Regions from separate parts of the Micromonospora sp. CV4 genome, predicted to be linked through region 1. Evidence: riboswitches for the same ligand, from Rfam matches in the RefSeq annotation. Region 1 holds a riboswitch; each other region holds the start of a gene.
What was found. Region 1 has a riboswitch for cyclic di-AMP ahead of EAD98_RS21590 (hypothetical protein). Riboswitches for the same ligand answer to the same signal wherever they lie in the genome.

Region 1 (9,769 bases):
CGCCATCGCCCGGCAGCCGTTCGTGGCGGCGGTGAACGCGGCGCCGACCGTTCCCGAGTGCAGCACGGCGCGGCCGGCGTTGGCGCCCCGGTTGATGCCGGAGAGCACCACCGACGGCGGCGGACCGAACGCGCCGTGCAGCGCGATCAGCGTGATGAAGCCCGGGGAACCACCCACCCCGTACGCCGGCACGCCCGTCAGATCCGTCAGCGGGTGCTCGTGCACCACCACGCGCCCGTCCTGCTCCATGGCGCTCATGGCGGCGCTGGTGCCGCTCGCCTCCTCCAGCGGCGCGGCGACCACCACGTCCAGGCCCCGCTGCGTCGCCGCCCAGGCCAACGCCTGGATGCCCGGCGCGGCGATCCCGTCGTCGTTGGTGACCAGCACGCGCAGCGTCATCGCTCGACCGCCCGGTCGGCCAGTTCGTCGGGGGTGGTCCGCTCCTGCTGTCGGGTGTCCGCCGGGACCAACCGGACCCGCTCCACCAGACCGGTGATCGAGTCCAGCCGCCCGGTGCCCAGGCCGTGCCGGGTCACGTTCAGCGCTCCGGCGGCGGCGCCGGTCCGGATGGCGGTCCGGATGTCACCGCCGCCGGCCACCACGGCGGCCACCCCGGCGGTCATCGAGTCGCCCGCGCCGCGCGGGTCGGCCGCCTGCAACCGGGGCATCTCCACCTCGAACAGCTCCCCGTCGATGAGCGCGAGCGCCGGCTCGTCGGCCCGGCTCACCACCACCGTCTCGGCGCCGGCGGCGTGCAACTCGTACATCGCCCGGGTCAGCTCCGCGGTCTCCTCGTTGCGGGCGCGGCCGTCGCGGATCAGTTCCTCATGGCTGACCTTCAGGAAGAACACCCCGCTGTCCAGCACCGCGCCGAGGTGATCGCCGGAGAGGTCGACCACCACCCGGCCGCCGTTGGCACCGAGATCCGCGGCGAAGCGCCGGTACAGGTCGGCCGGGACGAGCCACGGCTCGTTGGGTCCACTCAGCACGCTCACCGGCGCGCGCAGCCCCTCGCCGAGGGCCAGGTTGTACAACTCGTCCAGCTCGTGTCGGCTCAGTGGCTGCCCGGGCACGTCCGCGATCTCCTGCCGGGACCCGTCCCGGCGGTCGTGCACGTACCCGCCGCTGCCGGAGTCCCGGACCACCACCTTGAGGTCCACGCCCTCGCTGACGAGCAGCGGCTCCAGCACCTGACCGATCTCGCCGCCGAGCGCGGCGCAGAGCACCACGTCGACCCCGAGCGACATCACCATGCGGGCCTGCCAGACACCCTGCCCACCCGGGTGCAGGTGCAGCTCGGGCTGGCCGTTCGGCTGGTCCACGGTCACCGTCAGCTGCGGCGTGGGGGCGAACACCATCACGTGCCCGCTCACCGGTCGTACCCGTTCATGCTCATGCCCTCCCTCGTCCTCACGAATGGTGGTTCCCCGTCCACCGTCCGTAGTGGGAAACGCGGTGTGCATGCCGAGGCAACGGTCCGTGTCCCTCCGGGCGTTGCCACCCCGACCGGGGTACGGGACGATCGTGCGACCAACGACGGCGGGAGACGGTGTGCTCAGGAGCGATACCTTCAGCTACACCGTCCAGGCCCGCTGCACGCCCCAGGAGGCGGCGGCCCTGCTGAGCGACCTGACCCGGCAGGGTGAGCTGCACCCGCTGATCGTCAGGGTCCGCCGGTTGCCACCGCGGCCCGGGGCTCAGGCCAGCTACGTGATCAGCGACCGGCTGGCGGCCGGCCCGCTGCGCTTCCGGACCAGCTACCAGGCGGACGTGCTGATCAGCGAGGACGACGAGATTGTCATGGTGGCCCGCCAGTGGCCGGCCACCACGGTACGCAACCACACCCGGCTGCGCGGCGAGCCGGACGGCCTGGTCCGGATCGACGTCGAGATCACCCTGACCGCGCCGGCGCCGCTGTTCCGGTACGCGTTCCGCCAGGCCCAGGCAGCCCACCTGGCCCTGGCCACCCGGCTGGGCGCGGCCCTGGACGCCCCGGACCGCGCCGACCTGGTGATAGCACCAGCCCGACCATCACCGTGGTGATCACGAGTTTGAACAGCACCCAGCGATAGCGCAGCAGGCCCCACGGGGTGAGCAGCGCGCTGGCCACGCCGATCAGCCAGACCAGCACGCTCAACGGCGCGAACAGCACGGTGCCGATCAGCGCGGCGACCGGGTAGACGACGGCCGGGTCGGCGCCGCGCTGTGCCGCGACACCGAGCGTGAGCAGCGTCAGGTCGGCGCCGAGCCAGCCGAGCGAGGTGACCAGGTGCAGGGTGAGCAGCGCCTTGCGGGCGGTGGGCGGGATCCGACGCATACCAGGATGCTGCCCGCCGGGACCGGCCGAAACGTCCGTCCGCCGACGACATCCGGGGTACGTCCGCGGACGTACCCCGGGCGGGCCGGCGCCCCGCGAGGCGGGGCACCGGCCGGTGGGTCAGTACACGGACAGGTGCACGTGGTTGGTGTGGTCGCTGGACGGGTCGCCGCCCGCCCCGCTGTACGACTTCCACCCGCTGCTGGGCAGCCAGATCTGTCGGTACCAGATCACGTACAGCACGGCGAGCCGGTCGGCGTTGCGGATGAAGTACGCGGCCAGGTTGTTGCCGTACGTCTTGTCGCCGCCGGTGGCGTCCCCGCCGAAGCCGCCCTTCTGCGCGGCGAAGTCGCAGGCCCGGCCCTTCGGGTGTTCGCCGGAGCCGCCGTTGCGGTGGCAGGAGACGTACCGGGTGAAGCCCGCGGCCTTGGCCTGGTTGAGCGCGTGCAGGGTGCGCGGGGTGATGCAGCCGGTGGCCGGGGTGGGGTCGTTGACGCTGCACGACTCCGATGGCCAGGAGCCGTCGGAGTTGCGGGGCGCGGCCGTGGCGTTGGCGGCGGAGGTGCCCCGGTTGGAGCCGCTGTCGGCGGTCGTCCTGGGCTTGGTGGTGGCCACGGTCAGGGCCCGTTCGGCCTGCTCCTTGCGCTTGGCCATGACGGTGACCTGCTTGCGCTGCTCACGGATCTCGCCGTCCAGGGCGACGCGCGTGCGGTTGACCTCGTCCCTGGTGGCGATGAGGTCGCGCAGCGCGCGGTCCTCGTTGGCGGCGACCGCGTCGAGCGTGACGGCCCGGTCCATGAAGCCCTCGGGATTGCTGCTGTTGAGCAGTGCCGACACCGTGCCGAGCCGGCCGGTGCGGTAGGCCAGCCCGGCGATCTCGTCGACCTTGCCGCTGCGTGCCGTCAGTTCGGTCTCGGTGGTCTTGAGCTGGGTGGCGAGTTGCTGCTGCCGCTGTACGGAGGTGGCCAGGGCGCGCTTCGCGTCCAGGTAGCCCTTGCTGGCCGCCTCCAGTTGAGCGCGCAGCGCCGGGGTGCCGCCCTCTTCGTCGCCGTCGGGTGCCGCGGCGGCCCGCTGGCCGGTCGGGGGAGCGGCCGAGGCGGCGCCGGCCGGGATCGCGACGCCGAGGGCGAACATCGCGACGATCAGAGCCGCCAGTCGGGCGGCGGGTGGTCGTGCTGGTACCACTACGCATGTCCTTCCGTCAGCCGCCGACCGGGTTAGCTGACGGGTTCGGGACGGAAGATCCCTACCGCTGACGCGGATGCACCCCAGGAACATGGTTCCCCGGTTCGCCCACTCGGGCGATTAGGCGGCGACCACCACCGGCGCCGGGAGGGCGCCGCCGGGTGGAGGCCGGGACCGAGCCTACCGGTGCCGGTGGGGCGAATGCAGCCGATGTGACGGACGGTGCGTGCGTCGTCACGCGAAATTCCGGCTAAAGCGAGTAGAACTCCTGAAATGCCATTACCATTCGACCGAACCGCAGGCCCCGGGGGCCGCGCCGGGTTCGATCTGCAGCGTCGCGTGCTCGATCCGGAAGTCCTCGTGCAGGGCGGTACGCGCCGCGGTGAGCACCGCACCGACATCGGCGCCGGGGGCCATGGTCAGGTGCGCGGAGGCCACCTCCATGCCCGAGGTGAGCGTCCAGACGTGCAGGTCGTGCACCTCGACCACGCCGGGCACCTCGGCCAGCCGGTCGTGCACGGCGGTCACCTGCAGGTGTTCCGGGGCGGCCTGCACCAGGATGCGGACCGCGGCCCGTCCCAGCCGCCAGGTGCGCGGCAGGATGAACACGCCGATGGCGACCGCGACGAGTGGGTCGGCCCACCACCAGTCGGTGACCTGGATGAGCAGCGCCGCGCCGATCACGCCGAGCGAGCCGAGCAGGTCGCCGAGCACCTCCAGGTAGGCGCCCTGGAGGTTGATGCTCTCCCGTGCCCCCGCGCGCAGCAGCGCGAAGGCGGCCACGTTGGCGAGCAGGCCGAGCACGGCCACCGCGAGCATCGGTCCGGCCAGCACCTCGTGCGGGTCGCCGAACCGGCCGATCGCCTCGATCACCACGTAGACCGCGACCCCGGAGAGCAGGACGGCGTTGGCCAGCGCGGCGAGCACCTCGAGTCGGTAGAGCCCGAAGGTGCGTTGCGGGTCGCCGGTGGCCCGCCGGGTGGCGGTGATCGCGGCGAGCGCCATCCCGATGCCGAGCACGTCGGTGAACATGTGCCCGGCGTCGGAGAGCAGGGCCAGTGAGCCGGTGTGGAACGCGGCCACCGCCTCGACCACCATCAGGGTGGCGAGCAGCCCGAACGCGGTCCAGAGCCGCCCCCGGTGCTGGTGCGCGGCGTTGGCGACCGACCCATGGTGGTGGTCATGACCTGCGCCCACGAGACCACCCTCCGCCGTCGGTCCGGACCCGGTCAAATGTATGCTCACATCGCTATGTATGCAAGTGTACGGCCGTCCTCCCTCCGGCGGGGCTCGCCGCCGCAGGTCAGCCCGTCGGGTCGATGGTGGTGAGGCGCTGGGTGGCCCGGGACAGCGCGACATAGAGGGTGCGCACCCCGGCGCCCGGATCCGCCCGGATCTCGCTCGGTGCGACCAGCACCACGCCGTCGTACTCCATGCCCTTCGCCTCCAGGCTCGTCACCACCTGGAGCCGCGGCGCACCGAGCGCGCCGAGCCAACCGGCGATCTCGTCGCGGCGGGGAACCGGCGTGATCACACCGACCGTGCCCTCCACCTCGGCCAGCAGGCCGGTTGCCGCCTCCACGGTCGCGGTCTCCAGCTCCGTCGGCGGCACCACCAGCTCGACCGGGTCGACCCCGGTGGAGCGGACGGCGCTCGGCAGCGGCAGGTCGGGGTAGAGCCGGCGGATCTCCGCCGCCGCCACCGCGAAGATCTCCGCCGAGTTGCGGTAGTTGGTGGTCAGCGTGAAGTCGTGCCGCTTGCGCCGGCCCAGCGCCTGGTCCCGGGCCCGGGTCAGCTCCTCCGGGTCACCGGTCCACGCGGTCTGCGCCGGGTCGCCCACCACCGTCCAGGAGGCCAGCCGGCCGCGCCGGCCGACCATCCGCCACTGCATCGGCGAGACGTCCTGCGCCTCGTCGACCACCACGTGCGCGTACTCCCGGTAGTCCGCCGGACGCTCCCGGGCCGCCGCCCGCGCGGCCCGCTGCCGCTCGCCGAAGGTGCTCAGCTCGCGGACCCCGCCGGCGAGCTGGAACGGGTCACGCTTGGCCCGGGCCGGCTGCGCCGGCTTGCCGAGCAGCGCGTCCAGCTCGTCCAGCAGCGCCACGTCGGCGATCGTCAACCCGGCCGCGTCCAGGGTCTGGTACGCCGCGCTGAGCAGCCGGATCTCGGCGGTGGAGAGGATCCCGCCGGCGTACCGGCGCAGGCGGTCCGGCCGGGCGAGCCAGCCGAGCACGTGCCGGGGGTGCAGACGCGGCCACCACGCCTTGAGGAACTCCCGGAACTCCGGCCGCTCGGCGATCTCGTCCTCGAACGCCCGCTGCTCCGGCAGCCGGCCGATGCCCGATCGGCGGGCCTGCGCCCACAGCGCGGCGAAGACGCCGTCGAAGCCGGCCCGCCGGACCTCGTTGCGCCGGGCGCCCCGGTGCAGCACGCGGTCCCGGATCCCGTCCAGCTCGGCCCGGTCCAGCCGCAGCAGCGTGCCACGGTAGAGCAGCCGCAGCTCGCCCGGGCCGTCCGGCACCGCGTCCCGGACGGCGCGCTCCAGCACCCGGCGCATCCGCAGTGAGCCCTTCACCGCCGCCACCTCGGGCGGGTCGGTGCGGGTGGCGGTCATGCCCGGGAAGAGGGTGCCCAGCGAGTGCAGCGTGGCGGTGTCCTCGCCGAGCGAGGGCAGCACCGAGGCGATGTACTCGACGAAGACCGAGGACGGGCCGACCACCAGGATGCCGCCGCCGGCGTACCGGCTGCGGTCGGAGTACAGCAGGAAGGCGGCCCGGTGCAGGGCCACCGCGGTCTTGCCGGTGCCCGGCCCGCCGGCGACGATCGTCACCCCGGAGCCGGGCGAGCGGATCGCCTCGTCCTGCTCGCGCTGGATCGTCGCCACGATGTCGCGCATGCCCCGGCCGGTGGCCCGGGACAGGGTCGCCAGCAGCGCGCCGTCGCCGACCACCGTCATCCCCTCGGGGGCGGCGGTCGGATCCAGCAGGTCGTCCTCGATCCGGGTGACCCGCTCGCTGCGGGACTGGATGGTGCGCCGGCGTACCACGCCCTGCGGCTGCGCCGGGGTGGCCTGGTAGAAGGCGGCGGCCGCCGGCGCGCGCCAGTCGACGACCAGCGTGGTCGCGTCCTCGTCGCGGATGCCGAGCCGCCCGACGTGCAGCACCTGCCGGTCCCGCAGGTCCAGCCGGCCGAAGACCAGCCCCTCGTGCTCGGCGTCGAGGGTGTGGCGTCGCTGCGCGGCGTGGAAGACCATCGCGTCGCGCTCGACGAGCGCGCCGAAGGTGCCCACCCGGGCCATCCGGTAGCCGTCCCGCTCGGCGCGGACCGCCGACTGCCGCAGTTCGGCGAGTCGGGCGTACACCCGGTCGAGGTGCCGTTGCTCGACGGCGATCTCCTGCTCCAGGGCGGTCTGGTCGGTCAACGCACGCTCCTCCTGACGTCGCCGGCAAGCGGCGCGAACCGCGCGGGCCAACCGCAGAAGGGTACGGCCCCGGGCCCGGCGTGCCGCGCCCGAGGTGCGGGAACGTGGTCAGGCACCCGTCCCGGCGGGAGTCGCGCCACTCGTCCGGGCGGCAGGCTCGGCGAGCACCCGGCTCAGGACGCCCGTCAGCGCGGCGTTCACCTCGTCCGGGCGTTCCATCATCAGCATGTGCCCGGCGCCCGGGCAGACGGTCAGCTCGGTAGCCGGCAGGACCGCGGCGATCGACTCGGCGCACGGCGGCGGGGTCAGCCGGTCCCGGTCGCCGACCAGGGCGGCGGCCGGCAGGTGGGCCAGCGCGGCGAGGGTGTCCAGCCGGTGCTGGGCGCCGATCGAGGCGCGGAACCCGCCGATCGAGCGCAGCGAGGCGCGGGCCACCGCCGAGGTCACCAGCCGGATGTCGGCCGGGTCGCAGCGGTCGCCGAAGAGCATCCACCGGATGCTCGGTTGCAGCGCGCGCAGCAGCGCCCGGGGTGCCCGCCACGACCCGCACCGGGCCAGCACCCCGGCGCCGGTCGTCTCGGCCAGTCGGATCAGCCGGGCGATCCGGGGGGAGAGCCCGTAGACGGTGTGCGTGTGCCCCTCGGCGGTGGTCGAGACGAAGACCAGGCCGGCGGTACGGGCGGCGAAGTGCCCCGGGTGGCGGTGCGCGTACTCCATGATCGTCATGCCGCCCATCGAGTGCCCGACCAGGACCACCCGCCCGGTCGGCGCGACCGCGTCGAGCACCGCGAGCAGATCGTCGCCGAGCTGGGCCAGGGTGGCCGTGGGCAGCGGCATGCAACTGGACCGGCCGTGCCCCCGCGCGTCGTAGGTCACCACCCGCACCGCTCCGTCGGACGACCCGGTGAGGGCGTCGACCTGCCGGTGCCAGCTGCGCCCGTCCAGCGTCCAGCCGTGCAGCAGGACGGCGGTGACCGGGGCGTCCGCCGGCCCCGTCGCCTCGACGTGCAGCCGTACGCCGTCGGGCAGACCGACCTCGAACCGCTCCGGCATCGCCACCTCCCAGGGCCGCCCGGCACCATCCGCACCGGGATACCCGGCGGTAACACCGGCTACCCGCCATGACACCACGCCAATCGCGCCGGAGGAACATTCCCGACCGCGCCCCTGGCCGCCGACGGCGGGCCAAGCTGAACGGCATGGGGTCGTCGGGGGCAACTCCCGGACCGCCGGAGGGCGGACCGCTGGCGCCGGGACGGCTGGCCGGCGGCACGCCACGAGCCGCCCTGGCCGAGCTGCTCGCCGGTAACCGGCGCTTCGTCAGCGGCCAGCCGCTGCACGGCCACGACGTCACGGCCGCCGCGGCGGCCGCCTCCGGCGACCAGCAGCCGTACGCGGTGCTGCTCGGCTGCATCGACTCGCGGGTGCCGCTGGAGGCGATCTTCGACCAGACGTTCGGCGCGATCTGCGTGATCCGTACCGGTGGGCACGTGCTCGACCGCGCGGTGTGCGGCTCGATCGAGTACGTGGTCGGCCAGCTCGGCGTACCGCTGGTGATGGTGCTCGGCCACGAGCGGTGCGGCGCGGTGGGCGCCGCGGTGGACGCGCTGCGCGCCGGGGCGCGGCCCGGCGGCTCGCTGGCCCACCTGGTGGACGAGATCGCCCCGGCGGTGCTCGAGGCGGGGCTGGACGACCCGGCGGTGCACCCGCTGGCGATCCGCCGGCACGTCCGGCGCACGGTGCACACCCTGCGCCACGACGACCTGCTTGCCGGGCCGGTCGCGGCCGGCCGGGTGGCCGTGGTGGGCGGCCTCTACGACCTGGCCACCGGGGAGGTCGCCCTGCTGGACCCGGCCTGAACCCGCACGGCTCTCGTCCCCGCGCACGGACGCGAAAACGCCCGCCGGGACCTCCCGGCGGGCGTTTTCAGATGATCCGGTGGGGGAGGGCTCAGCCCTCGAAGACGCCGGCCTCGACCAGGCGCTTCTCGGTGGCGTCCCAGCCGTCGCCCGGGTGGGTCGCGTTGAGGTTGTTGATCTCCGCCCGGATCTTGGCGGCGTGGCCGGCCGCGGCCAGCACCCGGATCTCCTCGACGAAGGCCTCGGAGTCGGTGCGCAGGTGCGCGGTCTTGCCGTTGGTCAGGTTGCGCACGTAGGCGTGCTTGCCGCCGTTGAGCGGGATGAGGTACTTGAACTCGCCCAGCACGCTGAGGGCGCCACCCTGGCCAGCCTGGCCGGCCCGGACGGACGCGCGCGCGGTCTTAGAGGTGTTGCTCGCCACGGAGGTACTCCTTGCAAGACGTACGGGAGGACTAGAACGTCCGGGGGCTGTGTGCGGGCGACCACCAGGTCGGCCCACGAAGTTGTGCGCGGCACAAGCCGCCGATGGAACTGTACAGGACCACGACATCAGGCTGGTCGTCGCGGTGTCCTGAGAGGCAACCGAGACCACCCGTCCGGCTATTCCGGCCGGCGATTTTTCCGATTCCCTGGCGCACCATCCGTCACAGGAGTAATCATGTGTTGCAGCAGCCACTCGGGTGGACGAGGTCGTAGGGGAAGACGCACCTCGCTCTCCGGGAGGTCACCGTGCCAACGCGTGGCGTCGTATACGTCCACTCGACCCCGCTCGCCGTGTGCTCGCACGTCGAGTGGGCGATCGCGCGCGTCCTAGCCGCGCCGGTCAACCTGCAGTGGACGGCTCAGCCCGTCGACCCCGGCGCCCGCCGGGCCGAGTGCGGGTGGACCGGTCGTCCGGGGACGGGCGCCGAGCTGGCTGCTGCCCTCCGGCAGTGGCCGATGATCCGTTTCGAGGTGACCGAGGAACCGAGTCCCGGCGCCGACGGC
Region 2 (9,769 bases), on a different contig from region 1:
GACCCGGGTGCGGTGCAGGTAGCCGCCGGCCTCCAGGTCGGCGACGATCGCCTGCGCGGCCCGCTCGGTCACGCCGACCTCGGCCGCCACGTCGCGCAGCCGCGCCGTGGGGTTGCGGCCGATGGCCAGCAGAACGTGCCCGTGGTTGGTGAGGAACGTCCAGTTCCGGCCGCCGGTGCCGCCAGCCGCCGTCGCCGTGCTCGCCATCGTGGGACCGCCTCTCCCGTTGGTCGACCCTGCCCTCAAGCGTCGCCCGATGACCGGCCGGGGCCAACGTATGAAATCTATATCACGCATATCTTGACGCATCTTGCGGTGCGTGTGACGGTGGAGCCCGAGTCAGCGCCTGTAGCCAGCCCGCTGAAGGCTCGGTTGAACAGGTAAAACACGTGGAGACGAGGTGCGGGCGATGAGCCGTCCCGGTACACCCGGCGGGCAGCCGGGCCCGCAGCGGGCCGCCGACCGGGTGTCAGCACCGACCGTGCCGGCCCAGGCGTACGCCGAACTGGCTGCCGGCAACCGCCGCTTCGTCAGCGGCATTCCGCGCCACCCAAATCAGGACGCCGGGCACCGTGCGGCGGTGGCCGACGGGCAGCACCCCTTCGCGGTGATCGTCGGCTGCTCCGACTCCCGGTTGGCCGCCGAGATCATCTTCGATCGTGGGCTGGGTGACCTGTTCGTGGTCCGCACCGCCGGGCACACCACCGGCCCGGAGGTGCTGGGCAGCGTGGAGTACGCGGTGACCGTGCTCGGCACCCCGCTGGTGGTGGTGCTCGGCCACGACTCGTGCGGTGCGGTGCAGGCGGCCCGGCAGTCGGCCGCCACCGGCACCCCGCCCCAGGGGCACCTGCGCGCGGTGGTCGACGCCGTCCTGCCCAGCCTGCGCCGCGCCGCGGCCGAGGGGGTGGACGACATCGACGGCATCATCGACATCCACATCGCGCAGACCGTCGAGGCGCTGCTCGGGCAGTCGCCCGTGCTGGCCGACGAGGTCGCGCAGGGGCGGTGCGCGGTGGTGGGGATGTCGTACCGGCTCGCCGCCGGAGAGGTGCGTCCGGTGGCCGCCGTGCCGCCCGCGACGCTCGATGTGCCGATCGACGCCGGCACGCCGGCCGCCTGAAACGCGTCGAGGGCCGTCCCGCGTCACGCGGGGCGGCCCTCGGACAGGAGCGCGCGGGTCAGAGTAGCGACATGTGCACGTGGTCGGTGTGGTTCGACGGCCCGCTGTACGACTTCCAGCCGGTCGCCGGGAACCAGATCTGCCGGTTCCAGATCACGTAGTAGATGCCGAGCCGATCGGCGTTGCGGATGAGGAACGCCGCGACGTTGTTGCCGTACGTCCGGGTGTCCTCGTTGTGCCACGGGCTGAAGCCGCTCTTCTGCAGCGACCAGTCGCAGGCGCGGCCCTTCGGGTGCTCCCACGGCCCGCCGGAGCGGTAGCAGCCGACGAACCGGTTGAAGCCGGCCCGCTTGACCTCCTTGTAGGCGTGCAGCGTGCGCGGCGTGACGCAGCCGGACGTGGTCGGGTCGTTCTCGCTGCACGACTGGGGCTTCCAGTCGCCGTCGGCGGTCCGGCCCGGGCCGAGCCGGGCGACCGGTGAGGTGGCCGACACCAGCCCGCCGGTGAAGCCCTTCCCACCGACCAGGGCGAGCGCCTTGTCCGCGTCGCGCTTCTCCTTGGCCATCAGGGCGGTCTGCTTCTGCTGCTCGCGGACCTCCGCGTCGAGGGCCAGCTTGGCCTGCTCGGCACGCTCCTTCACCGCGTTGACCTCGGCGAGCTTCTTCTCGTTGACCATGTTCATCTCGTCGAGCGCGGCGGCGCGCTGGACGAAGGAGTCGGGGGCCTCGCTCTCCAGCAGCATCGCCATCGGCCCGATCCGGCCGGTGCGGTACGACTGGGAGGCGATCTGCCCGACCTGCGGTGCCAGTGCGTCCAGGTCTGCCTTTGCCCGAGTGACCTCCACCGCCAGCTCAAGCTGCCGCTTCTTGGACTTGTCCAGTTTGGACTTGGCCGCCGAGTACTTGCGGTTGGTCTGCTCGATGACGTCGGTGAGCAGCTTGGGCTCGCCGTCCTCCTCGTGCCCGGACGGTGTGGGGGTCGTCGGGGCGGCGTGGGCCGGGAGCGGCCCGGCGAGCACGGTCAATGCGGCGATCACGGCCACCACGGGTGTCAACCAGCGGCGTAGGGGTGCCGTCACAATGTTCCCTTCCGTCGACCGCCGACCGGGTTAGCTGACGGGTTCGGGGCGGAAGTGGCCCCTACCGCTGTCGCGGATTCACCCCACGTACCTGGGTTCCCGGCTCGCCGGTTGGCGATTGGGCGGTGGTACCGCAGGCGCCGCTTCGCGCCTTCATCGGTAACCGACGGCGAGGTTACCCGAGAGCCCACCGGCTGAGCTACGCCCCGATACCGACTAAAAGCGTCATTTCGCCATGGCGTTGAGTGACCAGTGACGGGGTTCTCAGGGCGAACGCCCCGCCTGGTCACGTTGAGGAGTGTCACCATGCCGTATCCGTGCTCCTGTTCGGATCTGGCCACCGGTCGGTGGCGGGGGATGGGGGTGTGGTCCGCGCCGGGTCGGACGACGTGGGGTCGGGTCGACCCGTACGCGGGGAGCTCAGTGCGGCCAGCGCCTCGGCGCGGTCGGGCTGCGGTCGCGGCGCGGGCGTGGCCGCAGTGGGCGTGGCGCCCTGCCGGCCGGCTGCGGTCACCATCGCGGCCAGCCCGGTGGTGAGCGGCACGGCGGCGATCAGCCCGAGCGTGGCGACCGCGCTGCGGACGATCTCCTGCGCCAGGAACTCGCTGGTCAGGATCTGCCCGATCGGCCGCGAGTCGGCGGTGAGCAGGAGCAGCAGCGGTAGGGAGGCGCCCGCGTACGCCAGCACGATGGTGTTGACGGTGGACGCGATGTGCGCCCGGCCGACCCGGGTCGCCGCCCGGTAGAGCTGCAACCGGGTCAGCCCGGGGTTGGCGTTGGCCAGCTCGGTCACGGTGGCCGCCTGGGTGACCGTCACGTCGTCGAGCACCCCGAGCGAGCCGATGATGATCCCGGCGAGCAGCAGGCCGTGCAGGTCGACGTCGGCCTGGAACATCGACAGGGTGGTGGCGTCCTCGCTGCCGAAGCCGGTGAGGTGGGTGGCGGCGGTGACGATGGTGGCCAGTACGCCGGTGAGTACCAGGCTGCCCAGGGTGCCGAGCACCGCGACCGAGGTCTGCGCGCTGACTCCGTGGGTCAGGTAGAGCACCACGAACATGATCAGCGCGGCGCCGACCACAGCGACCAGCAGCGGTGACCGGCCCGCGCCGATACCGGGCAGCACGAAGGTGAGCAGGATGGCGAAGCTGGCGGTCAACCCCGCCAGCGCGGCCAGACCACGCCACCGGCCGAACGCGACGATCGCGGCGGCGAAGATCACCGCCAGCCACAGCAGCGGCGCGCCGCGCTGGTGTTCGGCGATGTTCCAACTGCTGGCCGTGGGGTCGGTCGGGTCGGTCAGCTCGACCAGGATGACCTCGTCGTCGACCTCGACCCGGGGAGCGCCCGGTCCGGCCGGCACCGGTGTCTGGATCTGCTGGCCGGAGGCCGGCCCGTCGTTCACCCGCACGTCCACCGTGCCGCACGGCCCGTCCCCGACCCCCGGTGTGCCCTCGGGGCTCGAAGCTGCCGGTGGGCACGGCTCGGTCACCACCCGGGTCACCGTGCCGTGGTAGCGCGGCACGTTCGCTCCACCGTCGGTCTGCGGTGACCCGTCGCGCGGCCAGAGCACCACCGCTGCGAGCACGGTCGCGACGAAGAGGGGCACCACCGTCGCGAAGAGGATCCGTCGCACCCGGGGCGGGGCGGACGGAGCGGAACGGGTGTGGTCGGAACCCAATGCGAGACTCCCAACGATCCGGTGCGGGGTACGTGCCGGCGGGCTGGTCGGTTCAGCGCCGCGGCGGGAAAGCGGCGACGAGCGCGCCGAATCGCTGGATGGCGACCGCGTGATCACGAACGGTGAGCGCTCGGCCCGGTCGGCGGACGGCGACGCCGCACCGGGGCGGCATCTCTGCCCGGGCGCGTAGCGGGTTCCGGAGGGCCATCGTCGGAATGCTAACCAGCCCGACCCGGGGACGCAGGTCGTGGCGGAGTGTCGGAGTGGTCGAACCGCCCGCGTGGCGGTTTCCGGCGCGGCATGTTGGAGTCATGCCCGCTCCGTCACCGCCCGACCCCGATCGTCCTGCCGGCGACCAGCGACACGCCGACGGCGGGCCGCAGCAGCACGGCGGGCACGACAAGCACGCGGGGCACGACAAGCACGGCGGGCACGACAAGCGCGGCGGGCACGACAAGCATGCGGGGCACGATCCGGCGATGTTCCGCCGCCGGTTCTGGATCTGCCTGGCGCTCACCGTGCCGGTGGTGTTGACCAGTCACCTGGTGCTGGACCGGCTCGGTCTCGACCTGGACGTCCCGGGCCGGTCCTGGGTCGGGCCCGTGCTCGGCTCGGTGGTGTTCTGGTGGGGCGGCTGGCCGTTCCTGGTGGGTGCGGTCCGCGAGGTCCGCGATCGGGCGCCGGGCATGATGCTGCTGGTCGCGATGGCGATCACCGTCGCCTACACCGCATCACTGGCCACCAGTGCGGGTGCCTTCGACCTGGATTTCTGGTGGGAGCTGGCCGCGCTGGTCACCATCATGCTGCTCGGGCACTGGCAGGAGATGAAGGCGATCGGTCAGGCCAGAGGCGCGCTCGCGGCGCTGGCCGCGTTGCTGCCCGACGACGCCGAGCGGGTGACGGCGGACGGGCGGATCGAGCCGGTGCCGGTGGCCGAGCTGCGGGTGGGTGACGTGGTGCTGGTCCGGCCGGGTGGGCGGGTTCCGGCGGACGGTCGGATCGTCGACGGTGGCGCCGAGCTGGACGAGTCGATGATCACCGGCGAGTCGCGTCCGGTCGCCCGGTCGGCAGGGGACCGGGTGGTGGCCGGCACCGTCGCCACCGACTCGGCGATCCGGGTGCGCGTCGAGGCGTTGGGTGAACAGACCGCGCTCGCCGGCATCCAGCGGATGGTCGCGCAGGCGCAGCGCTCCGGCGGGCGGGCCCAACTGCTGGCGGACCGGTTCGCCGCCGCGCTGTTCTACCTGGCAACCGGCACGGCCGTGCTGACCGTGCTGGTCTGGACCGTGCTCGGCCGGCCCGACGAGGCGGTGGTCCGCGCGGTCACCGTCCTGGTGATCGCCTGCCCGCACGCGCTCGGGCTGGCGATTCCGCTGGTCGTCGCGCTCTCCACCGCGCTGGCCGCGCGGTCCGGCATCCTGGTCAAGGACCGGTTGGCGCTGGAGCGGATGCGGACCGTCGACGCGGTGCTGTTCGACAAGACCGGCACGCTGACCCGGGGCGAGCACGCGGTCACCGACCTGGTGACCGCGTCCGGCGTGGGACGGGACGAGGTGCTGCGGATCGCGGCTGGTGTGGAGTCGGACAGCGAGCATCCGCTGGCCCGGGCGATCGTGGCGGCGGCCGGGGACGTCGCCCCGGCCACCGGGTTCCGGTCGCTGCCGGGCCGCGGCGTGCAGGCCTTTGTCGACGGTACGGAGTACGCGGTGGGTGGGCCGACGTTGCTGCGGGAGCTGGGCCTGTCGCTCCCGGCCGAGCTGGACGCGCCGATCGGCCGGTGGTCGGCGCGGGGCGCCGCGGTGCTGTACCTGGTGCGGCTGCCGGGCGCCCTGCTCGGTGCGTTCGCGCTGACCGACGAGGTACGTCCGGAGGCCCGGCGGGCCATCGTCGAGCTGCGCGCGGCGGGTGTCCGCACCATCGCCATGATCACCGGTGACGCCCGGCCGGTGGCCGAGGCGGTCGCCGCCGACCTGGGCTTCCGGCCCGGCGTCGACGAGGTCTTCGCCGAGGTGTTGCCGGCGGAGAAGGACGGCCGGGTGGCCGAGCTTCAGCGGCGGGGACTGACCGTGGCGATGATCGGCGACGGGGTGAACGACGCGCCGGCGTTGGCGCGCGCCGACGTGGGTATCGCGATCGGCGCGGGCACCGACGTGGCGATCGAGTCCGCCGGGGTGGTGCTGGCCTCGTCGGACCCGCGCGGGGTCGGCGCCGTGGCCCGGCTCTCCCGGGCGTCGTACCGCAAGATGCGCCAGAACCTGGCCTGGGCGGCGGGCTACAACGTGGTGGCGCTGCCACTGGCGGCCGGGGTGCTGGCGTGGGCCGGGGTGGCGTTGAGCCCGGCGCTGGCCGCGGTGCTGATGTCCGCGTCCACCATCGTGGTGGCGCTCAACGCCCAGTTGCTGCGCGGGGTACGCCTCGACCCGGAGCCGGACTGACGGCCCGGCCCGGCGGCCGCGCACCGTCGACGGCCGGGTCACTGCGCCCGGCCAAGGGCCAGGGTCTCAGCCGCGCTTCATCAGCCGGCCGACCGCCGCCATCATCTCGGTGGCCATCTCGTCGGCCCGGCCCTCGGCCGCGCCCTCGTGCATGCAGTGCCGGGCGTGCCCGTCGAGGAGCCCCAGCGCGACCTTGTCCAGTGCGGCCTGGATCGCGGAAATCTGGGTGAGCACGTCGATGCAGTAGCGGTCCTCGTCGACCATCTTCTCGATGCCCCGGACCTGCCCCTCGACGCGGCGGAGCCGCGCGAGCAGCTGGTCCTTGCTGGCGGTGTATCCGCGGATCGGAGTGGGTGCGGTCATGACGACCAGGATAGCCTACCCCTGGGGGGTATGGTACTGTCCCTCTCTGTAGGGATACCCCCACCGGGTACCGGTACAACATCAGGGCAGAGGTCCGCCTCCGAATTACCCCAGGGGGGTATAGGCTCGGAGGTGGCGGAGGGAGACGGATCAATGGTCAACACGACGTACCAGGTGCAGGGCATGACCTGTGGGCACTGCGTCAGCTCGGTCAGCGCCGAGGTCGGCGCCATCGCGGGCGTGCGCGACGTTCAGGTCGACCTGGCCACCGGCCGGGTCACCGTCAGCAGCGACCAGCCGCTGGACACGGAGGTCGTCCGGGCCGCCGTCGACGAGGCCGGCTACGACCTCGTCGACGCCTGATCGAGAGGTTCGGCGATGAACACGGTGACCAGACTGGGCGGCTTCGCCCTGGGCCTCGCGGCGGTCTTCGGCGCGGCGTACGGGATCGGGCAGGTGGCCGGCCCCGCCGCCCCGGTGGCCGAGAGCTCACACGACGGCGGGGCCGTCCACCAGCCGGGCCCGGCCGACCAGGGCGAGCACGACGAGGCGGCCGACCGGCTCCCCGGCGGCCTGCTGGTCTCCGACCGCGGCTACACCCTCGAACCGGTCGCCGCCCCGGCCGGCGAGTTCGCCTTCCGGATCGGCGGCCCCGACGGCCGGCCGATGACCCGGTTCGACGTGGCCCACGACAAGCGGATGCACCTCATCGTCGCCCGGCGGGACCTCTCCGGCTTCCGCCACGTGCATCCCGACCTGGCCCCGGACGGCACCTGGCGGGTCGCCACCCCGCTGGCCGGCCCCGGCCAGTGGCGGGCGTTCGCCGACTTCGCCCCGACCGGGGGAGAGCCGCTGACCCTCGGCGTGGACGTGACCGTCCCCGGCCCCTTGGCCGAGCGACCACTGCCCGCACCGGGGACCAGCACGACCGTCGACGGCTACACGGTCACCCTGACGGGCGTGGTACGGCCCGGCGGCACCTCGCCGCTCACGCTGACCGTCAGCCGGGACGGGCGGCCGGTAACCGACCTGGAGCCCTACCTGGGCGCGTACGGACACCTCGTGGCGCTACGCCGGGGCGACCTGGCGTACCTGCACGTGCACCCGGAGGGGACGCCCGGTGACGGGCGCACCCGGCCCGGTCCGGCCGTCACCTTCCTCGCCGAGGTGCCCTCGGCCGGCAGCTATCGGCTCTACCTCGACTTCCGGCACGGCGGGTCGGTGCACACCGCCGAGTTCACCGTGGTCGCCGGCACGCCGACGACCGGCGGCTATCCCACCCCGGGCGGATCCGCACCGACCGAGGGCGCCGACCACGGCACCCCCGGGCACGGGCACAACTGACGGGACCAGATGATGACCACCACCAGCAGACCGCTGCCCGAGGCGCCGAACCGGATCGAGTTGGCGATCGGCGGCATGACCTGCGCCGCCTGCGCCGCCCGGATCGAGAAGAAGCTGAACCGGATGGACGGGGTCAGCGCGACCGTCAACTACGCCACCGAGAAGGCCACCGTCCGGTACGCCGACGGCGTCACGCCGGACGACCTGATCGGCACGGTGCAGAAGACCGGCTACACGGCCGCCCTGCCGTCCCCGCCGGCCACCGCCGAGGAGCCGGTGGACGCGCTGCGCGGCCCGCGTACCCGCCTCTGGGTGTCGGTGGCGCTCAGCGTGCCGGTGGTCGTGCTGGCCATGGTGCCGGCCTGGCAGTTCGACTACTGGCAGTGGCTGTCGCTGACCCTGGCCGCTCCGGTGGTGGTCTGGGGCGGGCTGCCGTTCCACCGCGCCGCCTGGACCAACCTGCGGCACGGCGCGGCGACCATGGACACCCTGGTCTCGCTCGGCACCCTCGCCGCGTTCGGTTGGTCGCTCTGGGCGCTCTTCCTCGGCGACGCCGGGATGCCCGGGATGACGCACCCGTTCCGTTTCGACATCACCCGCACCGACGGCGCCGGCAACATCTACCTGGAGGCGGCCGCCGGGGTGACGGTGTTCATCCTGGCCGGCCGCTATTTCGAGGCCCGCTCGAAGCGGACCGCGGGCGCCGCCCTGCGCGCTCTTCTCGAACTGGGCGCCAAGGAGGTGGCGGTGCTCCGCGACGGGGTGGAGACCCTGATCCCGGTGGACCAGCTCGCCGTCGGTGACCGGTTCGTGGTCCGCCCCGGCGAGAAGATCGCCACCGACGGCGTGGTCGACGAGGGCACCTCGGCCGTCGACGCCAGCATGCTCACCGGCGAGTCGGTCCCGGTCGAGGTCGGCCCGGGCGACGGCGTGGTGGGTGCCACGATCAACGCGGGCGGCCGGCTCGTCGTCACCGCCACGCGGGTCGGCGGGGACACTCAGCTCGCCCGGATGGCCGACCTGGTCGAGCAGGCCCAGAGTGGCAAGGCGGCCGTGCAGCGGCTGGCGGACCGGATCTCCGGCGTCTTCGTGCCGATCGTCATCACGCTCGCCGTGGGCACCCTCGGCTGGTGGCTCGGCACCGGGGCCGGGCCGACCGCCGCGTTCACCGCCGCGGTGGCCGTGCTGATCATCGCCTGCCCCTGCGCGCTCGGCCTGGCCACGCCGACCGCCCTCCTGGTCGGCACGGGCCGGGGCGCGCAGCTCGGCGTGCTGATCAAGGGGCCGGAGGTGCTGGAGTCGACCCGGCGGGTGGACACGGTGGTACTGGACAAGACCGGCACCGTGACGACCGGCCGGATGACCCTGGTGGACGTGGTGCCGGCCGCCGGTGCGGACCGTGCCGAGCTGCTCCGGCTCGCGGGGGCGGTCGAGGCCGCCTCCGAGCACCCGATCGCGCGGGCGGTCGCCGCGGGCGCCGCCGAGGCCGGGGCGCTGCCCCCGGTGGCCGGTTTCGCCAACGTCGAGGGGCTGGGCGTGACCGCCACGGTGGACGGCCGGAGTGTGCTGGTGGGCCGGCTCCGACTGCTGCGCGAGCGCGGGCTCGACGTACCTCCGGAGGTTCAGCAGGCGGTCGCCGACGCGGAGGCCGGCGGCCGGACGGCGATCGTCGCCGGTTGGGACGGGCGGGCCCGGGGGATGCTCGCGGTCGCCGACGTGGTCCGGCCGACCAGCCGCGCGGCGGTGGCCCG
Region 3 (9,769 bases), on a different contig from region 1:
AGGAGCGGCCGTTCACCCGGGACCAGCGCCGCTGGGTGTACGCGTCGGCGAAGCAGCAGAACAACTACTTCGGCTTCGGCACGGACAACGACATCGAGTACACCCCCGGCTATCCGATCATCAAGCACCGCACCTTCGGCCGTGCCGTGCCGCCGTCGACGCCGACCGCCGGGCACGACGTGCGGCTGCCCTGCGCCAAGGTGCTCGGCGCGGCCCGGGGGCGGGCACGCGCGTTCCGGCCGGAGTCGGTGGTCAACATCTCCGGGATGAGCTTCGGCTCGCTCTCCGGCAACGCCATCACCGCGCTGAACAGGGGCGCGGCGCTCGCCGGCTGCCTACAGAACACCGGCGAGGGCGGTCTGTCGCCGTACCATCGCAACGGCGGTGAGCTGGTCTTCCAGCTCGGCACGGCATACTTCGGCTGCCGGGACGAGCACGGCCGGTTCAGCCTGGACCGGCTGAAGGAACTGGTGGCCGGCGCGCCGGTGAGGGCACTGGAGATCAAGCTGAGCCAGGGCGCCAAGCCCAGCCTCGGCGGTCTGCTGCCCGGTGCGAAGGTGTCCGCCGAGATCGCCGCCACCCGGGGCATCCCGGCCGGGCAGGACTGCGTCAGCCCCTCCCGGCACGCCGAGTTCTCCGACTGCGACAGCCTTCTCGACTGGGTGGAGCTGCTGGCCGCCGAGACCGGCCTGCCGGTCGGCATCAAGTCGGCGGTCGGCGACCTGGGCTTCTGGGAGGAACTGGCCACCCTGATGCGGGACACCGGCCGGGGCGTCGACTTCGTGACGATCGACGGCGGCGAGGGCGGCACCGGCGCCGCGCCGCTGATCTTCACCGACTCGGTGTCGCTCCCGTTCCAGCAGGGCTTCTCCCGGGTGTACAAGGTCTTCGCCGAGCACGACCTGCACGAACAGGTGGTCTTCGTCGGCGGCGGCAAGCTCGGCCTGCCGGACAACGCCGTCGTGGCCTTCGCGCTCGGCTGCGACCTGGTCAACGTGGGCCGGGAGGCGATGCTGTCGATCGGCTGCATCCAGGCGCAGAAGTGTCACACCGACACCTGCCCCACCGGAGTGGCGACCCAGAACGCCTGGCTGGCCCGGGGGCTGGACCCGACGCTGAAGTCGGTGCGCGCGGCCAACTACCTGCGGACGTTGCGCCGGGACCTGGTGAAGGTGGCCGAGGCGTGCGGCGTGGAGCACCCCGGCCTGATCGGCACCGACGCGGTGGAGATCCTGGACGGCCGCACCGGCTCCACCGGACTGCACGAGGTGTACGGCTACCGACCGGAGTGGGGTCTGCCCTCACCGGCCGACCGGGCGGAGATCGTCCGGCTGATGGCGCCGGAGGCGCCGCAGGGTGGCAGCGCGACGCCCTCCCCCACCGCCGTCGGCTGACCGGCGCCCGCCGATAACCCGTGGAGCCGGACGCCCGGGCACCGTATCGTGGCGCGGTGCTGATCAGACGCGAGACGCCCGCCGATGTCGACGCCATCCGCGCGGTGCACGCCGCCGCCTTCGGCGCGCCGGACGGCGCCGTACCGATCGAGGCGACGCTGGTCGACGCGCTGCGCGCCGACGAGGGCTGGCTGCCCGCGTACTCCCTGGTGGCGGCCGACCCGGACGGCCAGGTGGTGGGGCACGTGGTGGCCACCCGCGCGCAGGTGGCCGGCCAGCCGGTCGCGCTCGGCGTGGGGCCGCTCGGCGTGCTTCCCGCCTGGCAGCGGCGCGGGGTCGGCTCGGCGCTGATGCACGCGGTGCTGGGCGCGGCCGACGCCCGGGACGAGCCACTGGTGGTGCTGCTCGGCCACCCCGACTACTACCCGCGATTCGGCTTCCGGCCGGCCGTCGAGCTGGGCGTCACCCCGCCGCAGCCCTGGGGCCCGCAGTACTTCCAGGCCCGCCCGTTGAGCGCCTGGCGGGATTCGATCCGGGGCGAGTTCCGGTACGCCGGCCCGTTCGACGAGCTGTGACCCCACCGCGTATCCGCCGGCGGCGCGCCAGCGACCTCGACGGTTGCGTCGCGGCGCTGGCCCTCGTCCACCGGGCCGACCGGTACCCGCTGAACTGGCCCGCCGACCCGCACCGCTGGCTGCGCGAGCCCCGTCCGGCGCGCGCGTGGGTCGCCGTCGACGCCGCCTCGGCGATCGTCGGGCATGTGGCGGTGCACCGGCTGCCCGAACCGGCGGACGGGTCGCCCGCCCGGCCGACCGCCGAGGTGGCTCGCCTGTTCGTGTCGCCGGCCGCGCGCGGGACCGGGCTGGGCGGCGCGCTGCTGACCAGGGTCGGGCGGTGGGCGGCCGAGCGCGGGACGGACCTGGTGCTCGAGGTGGCCGCCAGCGACACCGCGGCCGCCGCCCTCTACGAGCGCGCCGGGTGGCGGTGCACCGGCACCAGCACGGCGCAGTGGACCGCTCCCGACGGTGGCGCGGTGTCGATGCGCCACTACGCCCTGCGCACCGGTGCCGCGGCGGAGCGCTAGCCTCCGGCGACACCGCAAGGTCACGTTCGCCCAGCTCACTGTGGTGATCGCGGACGCCATGCGAACATATGTACGTGTCACCCGGGGCCAGCATCCTGCACGCCGACCTGGACGCCTTCTACGCGTCGGTCGAGCAGCGCGACGACCCGCGCCTGCGGGGGCGGCCGGTCATCGTCGGCGGGGGCGTGGTGCTGGCGGCCAGCTACGAGGCGAAGGCGCGCGGCGTACGCAGCGCCATGGGCGGCCAGCAGGCGCGCCGGCTCTGCCCGGACGCGATCGTCGTACCGCCCCGGATGTCGGCGTACACGGCGGCCAGCCGGGCGGTGTTCGAGATCTTCCGGCAGACCACGCCGCTGGTCGAGGGGCTCTCCATCGACGAGGCGTTCCTGGACGTGGGCGGTCTTCGCCGGCTGGCCGGGCCGCCGGCCGACATCGCCGACCGGTTGCGCCGGGAGATCCGCGAACGGGTCCACCTGCCGATCACCGTGGGCGTGGCCCGGACGAAGTTCCTGGCGAAGGTGGCCAGCGGGGTGGCCAAGCCGGACGGGTTGCTGGTCGTCGCGCCCGACGCCGAGCTGGCGTTCCTGCATCCGCTGCCGGTGGAACGGCTCTGGGGCGTCGGCCCGATCACCGCCGCGAAGCTGCGGGAACGGCGGATCCGTACGGTCGGCGAGGTGGCCCGGCTCGGCGAGGCGGCGCTGGTGTCGCTGCTCGGCGCCGGCGCCGGCCGGCACCTGCACGCCCTGGCGCACAACCGCGACCCCCGGTCGGTGCAGGTCGGTCGCCGGCGCGGCTCGATGGGCGCGCAGCACGCCCTGAGCCGTACGCCGCACGCGCCGGCGGAGCTGGACGCCGTCCTGGCCGGCCTGATCGACCGGGTCACCCGGCGGATGCGGGCGGCCGGGCGTTCCGGACGCACGGTGATGCTGCGGCTGCGCTTCGGCGACTACACCCGGGCCACCCGCTCACACACCATCGGCAAGGCGACCGCGGACACCACGCCGCTCCTAACCGCCGCGCGGGCGCTGCTGCGGGCCGCCCTGCCCGAGATCGATCGGCGGGGCGTCACGCTGATCGGCGTCTCGGTCGGCAACCTGGACGACAACCCGGTCCAGCCGGAGCTGCCGTTCCACCACGATCCGGGCGCCGAGCTGGACGCCGCGGTGGACGCGGTCCGCGACCGGTTCGGGTCGGCGGCGCTCACCCGCGCGGTGCTGCTCGGCCGGGATCCCGGCGTCGAGATGCCGCTGCTGCCGGACTGACCGTGCCGGGTGGCGACGGGGCGGACATCACAGGGGACGGAGGGTTTAGCGACGGCCTGAGCGGTCACGTAGTGACGATCAGCCATCCAGGGGGGACCACCATGTCCGACGACACCAGCAACCGTCCGAGCCGGCGCGAGCAGCGTCCCGGCGACGTGACCGACCCACTGCTCTGGCAGCTCGCGATCGACGTGCTCAGCGCACATGAGCCGGACGAGGACGGCGCCTGCCGCAATCTGCTCTGCGCCGGCCAGCCGTGGCCGTGCGCGGCCCGCCGCTCCGCCGAACAGTCGCTGCGGCTGGCCCGCGGTTCGGCCGACACACCGTCCACGTCGGAGCGGGACGAGGGCACCACCACACCTGCTGACCGGCCCGCCGAGGGCGTTCCGATCGCGCGCCGGGCCTGGTCGTCGCTTCCGGAGGCAGCCGCGTCGGCCGCCTGACGCGCACCCTTCTCGACACGCCGCGGGCGCCCGACCGGAATCCGGTCGGGCGCCCGCGCGTCGTGCGTCAGAGAGCGAGCCGCTGACCCGGGAAGATCAGGCCGGCGTCGGCGCCGATCAGCTGCCGGTTGCGCTCGTACAGGGCCTCCCAGCCGCCGGTCACCTGGTGGGCCTGGGCGATCTCCGACAGGGTGTCGCCCGGCTTGACCAGGTACGTTCCGGCGCCCGTCGACGGCGCGGTGCGCTCGTGGTTGCGGGTTGCCGGCTGCTCGCCGCGCGTCGACCGCTCCCGGGGCTTCGACGTCGAGTCGGACTTCGAGGTGGACTTCGAGTCGGACTTCGTCGAGGACTTCGTGGCGGAGCCGCCCGACGAGCCGCCCTTCCTGCCGCAGGTCGGCCAGGCGCCGATGCCCTGCCCGTCGAGCACCTTCTCGGCGATCGCGATCTGCTCGCCGCGGCTGGCCAGGTCGGCGCGGGCGGCGTACTTCTTGCCGCCGTAGCCGGCCCAGGTGCTCTGCGAGAACTGAAGTCCGCCGTAGTAGCCGTTGCCGGTGTTGATGTGCCAGTTGCCGCTGGACTCGCACTGGGCGATCGCGTCCCAGTTGACCCCGGCCTGGGCCGGGGCGGCCGGGCCGAAGAGGGCGACGGCGCCGGTGACCGCGCCGACGGCGAGGGTGCCGACGGTGACGCGGCGGGTGGTGACCCGTCGATGACGGGCGGTGTGTGCAGATGACATGTGAGCTTCCTCCACGCCGGCGAGGTGAGCTGTCGGGTTCGGGCCGAGGAGCCCGGCCGCGCGGTGGCGGCTTCACCCCGAGGTGACGTGCACCGAGGAACGTTGGGTCCCCCGCTCCTGCCCGGGTGACTGGTTCCGACGACCGGGGGCAGGATTTGGCGTTGCCGGTCGCGGTGTCCGCATTGGCGAACCCGACCGACGTTAGGCACGGTCGGTGAGGGTCGCCCACCCCCTGTGAACTTCTTCACCGAGCCACACGGGGCGGCCCGCGCAGCGGTTGCGGGCGTAGCGCGGCTGTGCAGTGACCACGATGGACCGTTTCCGATCGGCGGAGCCGGGCCACGGGCAGCTCGGCGCGGGCGGCGTGAACGGTCCGGCCGGCGGGGCCCGTCGCACGGGCGGCCCGCCGGCCGGAGGGATCGGTCGGTCAGAGGGTGCGCGCCAGCCGGTCAGCGAGGGCCCGGGTGAACCGGGCCGGGTCGGCCAGCTCGCCACCCTCGGCGAGCACCGCCAGCCCGTACAGCAGCTCGGCCGTCTCGGTCAGAGCCTCGGAGCCCGCGCTCTGCTCGTGGGCCTTGCGCAGCCCGGCAACCAGGGGATGACCGGGATTGATCTCCAGGATCCGCTTCGTCGACGGAACCTCGTGCCCCATCGCCCGGTACATCTTCTCCAGGGTCGGGGTGAGATCGTGCGCGTCGCCGACGACGCAGGCCGGTGACGTGGTCAGCCGCGACGACAGGCGGACCTCGCGGACGCTGTCGGTCAGGGTGGTGCCAAGCCAGTCGAGCAGCGGGGCGAACTCCTGTCGCTGCTGCTCGCGCTCGGCCTCGGCCTGCTGCTTCTCCTCGTCGGTGTCCAGATCGACCTCGCCCTTGGCGATCGAGCGCAGCGGGCGGCCGTCGTACTGGCCGACCCGCTCGACCCACACTTCGTCGACCGGGTCGGTGAGCAGCAGCACCTCGTGGCCCTTGGCCCGGAACGCCTCCAGGTGCGGGGAGTTCTCGATGGTGGCCCGGGAGTCGCCGGTGGCGTACCAGATGTCGCTCTGACCGTCCTTCATCCGTGCCACGTAGCCGGCCAGGTCGGTGGGCTCGGCCGGGTCGTGGGTGGAGGGCACCGACAGGATCTCCAGCAGGATGTCGCGGTTGTCGGCGTCGTCGATCAACCCCTCCTTGACCACCGCGCCGAACTCGGTCCAGAAGGTGCGGTAGCGCTCGGGGTGGTTGGCCTTGAGGTCCCGGACCGTGGCGAGGACCTTCTTCACCAGGCGGCGGCGGACGATCTGGATCTGCCGGTCCTGCTGGAGGATCTCCCGGGAGATGTTCAGCGACAGGTCGTGCGCGTCGACCACACCCTTGACGAAGCGCAGGTAGGTGGGGACCAGCGCCTCGCAGTCGTCCATGATGAACACGCGCTTGACGTAGAGCTGGACGCCACGGCGGCCCTGCGGGGCGAACATGTCCAGCGGGGCGTGGCTGGGCAGGAACAGCAGCGCCTCGTACTCGAAGGTGCCCTCGCCCTTCATGTGCACGACCTCGAGCGGGTCGGCCCAGTCGTGGCTGACGTGCTTGTAGAACTCGTTGTACTCGGCGGCGTCGACCTCGTCGCGGGGCCGCGCCCAGAGCGCCTTCATCGAGTTGAGCGTCTGCACCTCGCTGGTGGCGTCCGCGCCGTCGGCGCCCGGGCGCTCGACGCGCATCCGGATCGGCCAGGCGATGAAGTCGGAGTACCGCTTGACGATCTCGCGGACGGTCCACTCGGCGGTGTAGTCGTGCAGGTTGTCCTCGGTGTCGGCCGGCTTCAGGTGCAGGGTCACCGTGGTGCCCTGCGGCGCCTCGTCGACGGTCTCGATCGAGTACGTGCCCTCGCCGGTGGACTCCCAGCGGGTGCCGCCGGTCTCGCCGGCCTTTCGGGTCAGCAGGGTGACCCGGTCGGCGACCATGAACGCGGCGTAGAAGCCGACACCGAACTGGCCGATCAGCTCCTGCGAGGCACGCGCGTCGGCGGACTCGCGCAGCTTGCTCAGCAGCTCGGCGGTGCCCGACTTGGCGATGGTGCCGATCAGCCGGATCACCTCGTCGCGGGTCATGCCGATGCCGTTGTCCCGCACGGTCAGGGTGCGGGCGTCCCGGTCGACCTCGATGGCGACGTGCAGGTCGTCGGTGTCGGCGACGAGGTCCTTGTCGACCAGTGTCGCCAGCCGCAGCTTGTCCAGCGCGTCGGACGCGTTAGAGATGAGTTCCCGCAGGAAGACGTCCTTGTTCGAATAGATCGAGTGGACGACCAACTGGAGGAGCTGACGCGCCTCAGCCTGGAATTCCAACGTCTCGGCCTGATTGCTCACACCGTCTCCCTTCTCGGCTCGTGCGGAGGTTCGCGGAAAGGATACGAGCCGTCACCGGCCGGGCCGTGCCCGCGTCCGGGTCGTATTCCCGATCCGGGCGCGCCGCCCTCGTGACATAGCTGACTTTGATGGACAGAAGTCAGCTCGGATAGTGTTCCGGCCATGAAGATCGCTGGAAGCACCGCCCTCGTCACCGGCGCCAACCGCGGCTTCGGCCGGCACCTGGCCGCCGAACTCCTCGCCCGCGGCGCCACCGTCTACGCCGGCGCCCGCAACCCGGACACCGTCGACCTGCCCGGCGTGACGCCGGTGCGGCTGGACATCACCGACCCCGCCTCGGTGGCCGCCGCCGCCGAGCTGGTCGGAGACGTGAACCTGCTGATCAACAACGCGGGCATCGACTCCCGAACCGACCTGCTGGACGGCGATCTGGACCTCATCCGGCTCGAGATCGAGACCCACTACATCGGCAACCTGTCGATGATCCGGGCGTTCTCGCCGGTCATCGCCGGCAACGGCGGCGGGACCATCCTCAACGTGCTCTCCGTGCTGTCCTGGGTGAACCTTCCGCACCACGGTCCCTACGGCGCCGCCAAGTCGGCCGAGTGGGCCATGACCAACGCGCTGCGCATCCAGCTCGCCGAGCGGGGTGTCCGGGTCGCCGGCCTGCACGTCGGCTACATGGACACCGACATGGCCGCCGCGGTCGCCGGACCGAAGTCCGACCCGGCGGTGATCGCCCGGCTCGGCGTGGACGGCATCGAGGCCGACGCGTACGAGATCGTGACCGACGACATCAGCCGGCGGGTCCAGGCGGGCCTCTCCGGCGGGGTGGCCGCGCTCTACCCGCAGCTTCCCTGAGCCGCGACACCACGACCGTGATCGGGCCGCCGCCGGCATCCCCGGCGGCGGCCCGTCCTCGGGTACGCGGTCAGCTCCGTCCGCGCACCCGCCTCGGCGTGCGGCGGTCAGCAGCCGCCGCAGCTGTAGAAGAGGATGTCCCAGTGACTGCCCTCCTTGGTGTAGAGGTTGCCCGAGGCGGCCCGGTACTGGTAGCCGAAGCCGGCGATGTAGCCGACGTAGGTGTAGTTCGCGGAGATGTAGTTCTGGATGCAGGTGCTCAGCGCGATGTCGAGCTTGTAGCCGTTCCAGTGGCTGTACGTGCCGCCGGCATGGCCGACCTCGGTGCCGGCGGTGATGGTGACCGCGCAGCCGCTGGCCCGCTTGAACGTGATGATTCCGCTGATCGTCGCCTGCCGGACCCCGGTGAACGAGGTGCAGGTGGGCACGTTGCGGTCGCTGCAGTTGCCGCTGGAGGTCCACGAGATGTTGGCGGCGCGCAGCTGGGAGGTGGCGCTGGAGTGGCTGATGGCGAAGGCCGGGGCGGCGAGACCGAGCGCGGCGCCGACCGCGGCGAGGGTGGCCACCAGCAGTGTGAGCACGCGGCGGCGCAGGGTGGATCGGGTGGCGGACATGGCACTCCCGTTCGCAGCAGGGGTGGGATTTTTGCGAATCAGGGGCCGGCCTTGAAGGATTTCTACCAGAGATAGACAGGCGTGACTAGGTGTCGGGTGGAGACGGTCGCCCGGCTCCACCCGACGACCTCCGTCAGCTCGCCTGCAGCGTCACGTCGTCGATCACGAAGCTGGTCTGCAACGAGGCGTCCTCCGTGCCGGTGAACCGCAGCGTCACCGTCTGGCCGGCGTACGAGGCCATGTTGAAGGTGCGCTGGACGTAGCCGGCGGCGGCGTTGAGGTTCGAGTACGTCGCCAGCGTGGTCGAACCCACCTGCACGGTGAGCCGGTCGTACACCCGGGAAGTGGTCGTCTCGGCCGTGTCGATGTGCAGCCAGAACGACAGCGTGTAGCTGGCACAGCCGGCCGGCAGGGTCACCGACTGGGACAGGTTCTCGGTGCGGGTGCTGCCGTACCCGTTGAGCCACGCCTTGTACGACCCGGTCCGGGCCGGCTGACCGCTGGCGTTGGTGATCACGCCGGAGGACGCCGTCCACGGCGTGCTGCCGCTCTCGAAGCCACCGTTGCCGACCACCTGGCCGCCGGCGCAGCCGCCGGTGCCGGTCACCGTGAGCGTGAGGCTGGCGCTGCGAGTCACCGAGCCGCTGCCGGTCACCGTGATGGTGAAGGTGCCGGTCGCCGCACTGGCCGACGCGGCCATGGTCATCGTCGCCGAGCCGCCCGAGGTCACCGAGGACGGGCTGAACGAGACACTCACCCCACTGGGCGCACCGGAGGCGGACAGGCTGACCGACTGCGCCGAGCCGGCGGTGGTGGCGGTGACGACCGTCGCGGTGGTGCTGGCGCCCCGCGCGACGGTACGCGTGGTGGGGTTGACCGCGACGGAGAAGTCGTTCGTCGGGGTGCCGCCGCCCACGGCGAGCTGCCACAGCGCGTACGCGATGCCGTCCGCGGCCCGGTTCAGCACGGTGGCGCTGACGTTGGCGGTGGTGTCGCAGGCCCGGTGGTAGCAGGGGTCGTACGCGGAGTTG

Region 2: linked by a shared signal. The riboswitch ahead of EAD98_RS25500 (hypothetical protein) and the one ahead of EAD98_RS21590 (hypothetical protein) in region 1 are both predicted to bind cyclic di-AMP.
Region 3: linked by a shared signal. The riboswitch ahead of EAD98_RS01700 (transglycosylase family protein) and the one ahead of EAD98_RS21590 (hypothetical protein) in region 1 are both predicted to bind cyclic di-AMP.

What each region holds. Positions count from the first base shown of each region.
Region 1 covers NZ_RCVI01000309.1:25,629-35,397, reverse strand. Annotated here, with positions in the region: gene surE (5'/3'-nucleotidase SurE) at 1-399, opposite strand, end outside; gene EAD98_RS21600 (PfkB family carbohydrate kinase) at 396-1,373, opposite strand; gene EAD98_RS21595 (SRPBCC family protein) at 1,552-2,043, shown strand; gene EAD98_RS21590 (hypothetical protein) at 2,438-3,451, opposite strand; cyclic di-AMP (ydaO/yuaA leader) riboswitch at 3,508-3,639, opposite strand; gene EAD98_RS21585 (cation diffusion facilitator family transporter) at 3,782-4,699, opposite strand; gene EAD98_RS21580 (AAA family ATPase) at 4,806-6,923, opposite strand; gene EAD98_RS21575 (alpha/beta fold hydrolase) at 7,032-7,976, opposite strand; gene EAD98_RS21570 (carbonic anhydrase) at 8,123-8,782, shown strand; gene EAD98_RS21565 (hypothetical protein) at 8,874-9,203, opposite strand; gene EAD98_RS21560 (DUF3145 domain-containing protein) at 9,512-9,769, shown strand, end outside.
Region 2 covers NZ_RCVI01000361.1:19,509-29,277, reverse strand. Annotated here, with positions in the region: gene EAD98_RS25510 (helix-turn-helix domain-containing protein) at 1-207, opposite strand, end outside; gene EAD98_RS25505 (carbonic anhydrase) at 410-1,120, shown strand; gene EAD98_RS25500 (hypothetical protein) at 1,179-2,198, opposite strand; cyclic di-AMP (ydaO/yuaA leader) riboswitch at 2,203-2,333, opposite strand; gene EAD98_RS25495 (YibE/F family protein) at 2,500-3,876, opposite strand; gene EAD98_RS25490 (heavy metal translocating P-type ATPase) at 4,188-6,311, shown strand; gene EAD98_RS25485 (metal-sensitive transcriptional regulator) at 6,378-6,674, opposite strand; gene EAD98_RS25480 (heavy-metal-associated domain-containing protein) at 6,828-7,037, shown strand; gene EAD98_RS25475 (hypothetical protein) at 7,053-8,018, shown strand; gene EAD98_RS25470 (cation-translocating P-type ATPase) at 8,031-9,769, shown strand, end outside.
Region 3 covers NZ_RCVI01000139.1:2,778-12,546, forward strand. Annotated here, with positions in the region: gene EAD98_RS01675 (FMN-binding glutamate synthase family protein) at 1-1,394, shown strand, start outside; gene EAD98_RS01680 (GNAT family N-acetyltransferase) at 1,451-1,969, shown strand; gene EAD98_RS01685 (GNAT family N-acetyltransferase) at 1,966-2,478, shown strand; gene dinB (DNA polymerase IV) at 2,553-3,740, shown strand; gene EAD98_RS01695 (hypothetical protein) at 3,842-4,183, shown strand; gene EAD98_RS01700 (transglycosylase family protein) at 4,251-4,919, opposite strand; cyclic di-AMP (ydaO/yuaA leader) riboswitch at 4,919-5,090, opposite strand; gene htpG (molecular chaperone HtpG) at 5,347-7,263, opposite strand; gene EAD98_RS01710 (SDR family oxidoreductase) at 7,426-8,124, shown strand; gene EAD98_RS01715 (hypothetical protein) at 8,232-8,738, opposite strand; gene EAD98_RS01720 (M28 family peptidase) at 8,872-9,769, opposite strand, start outside.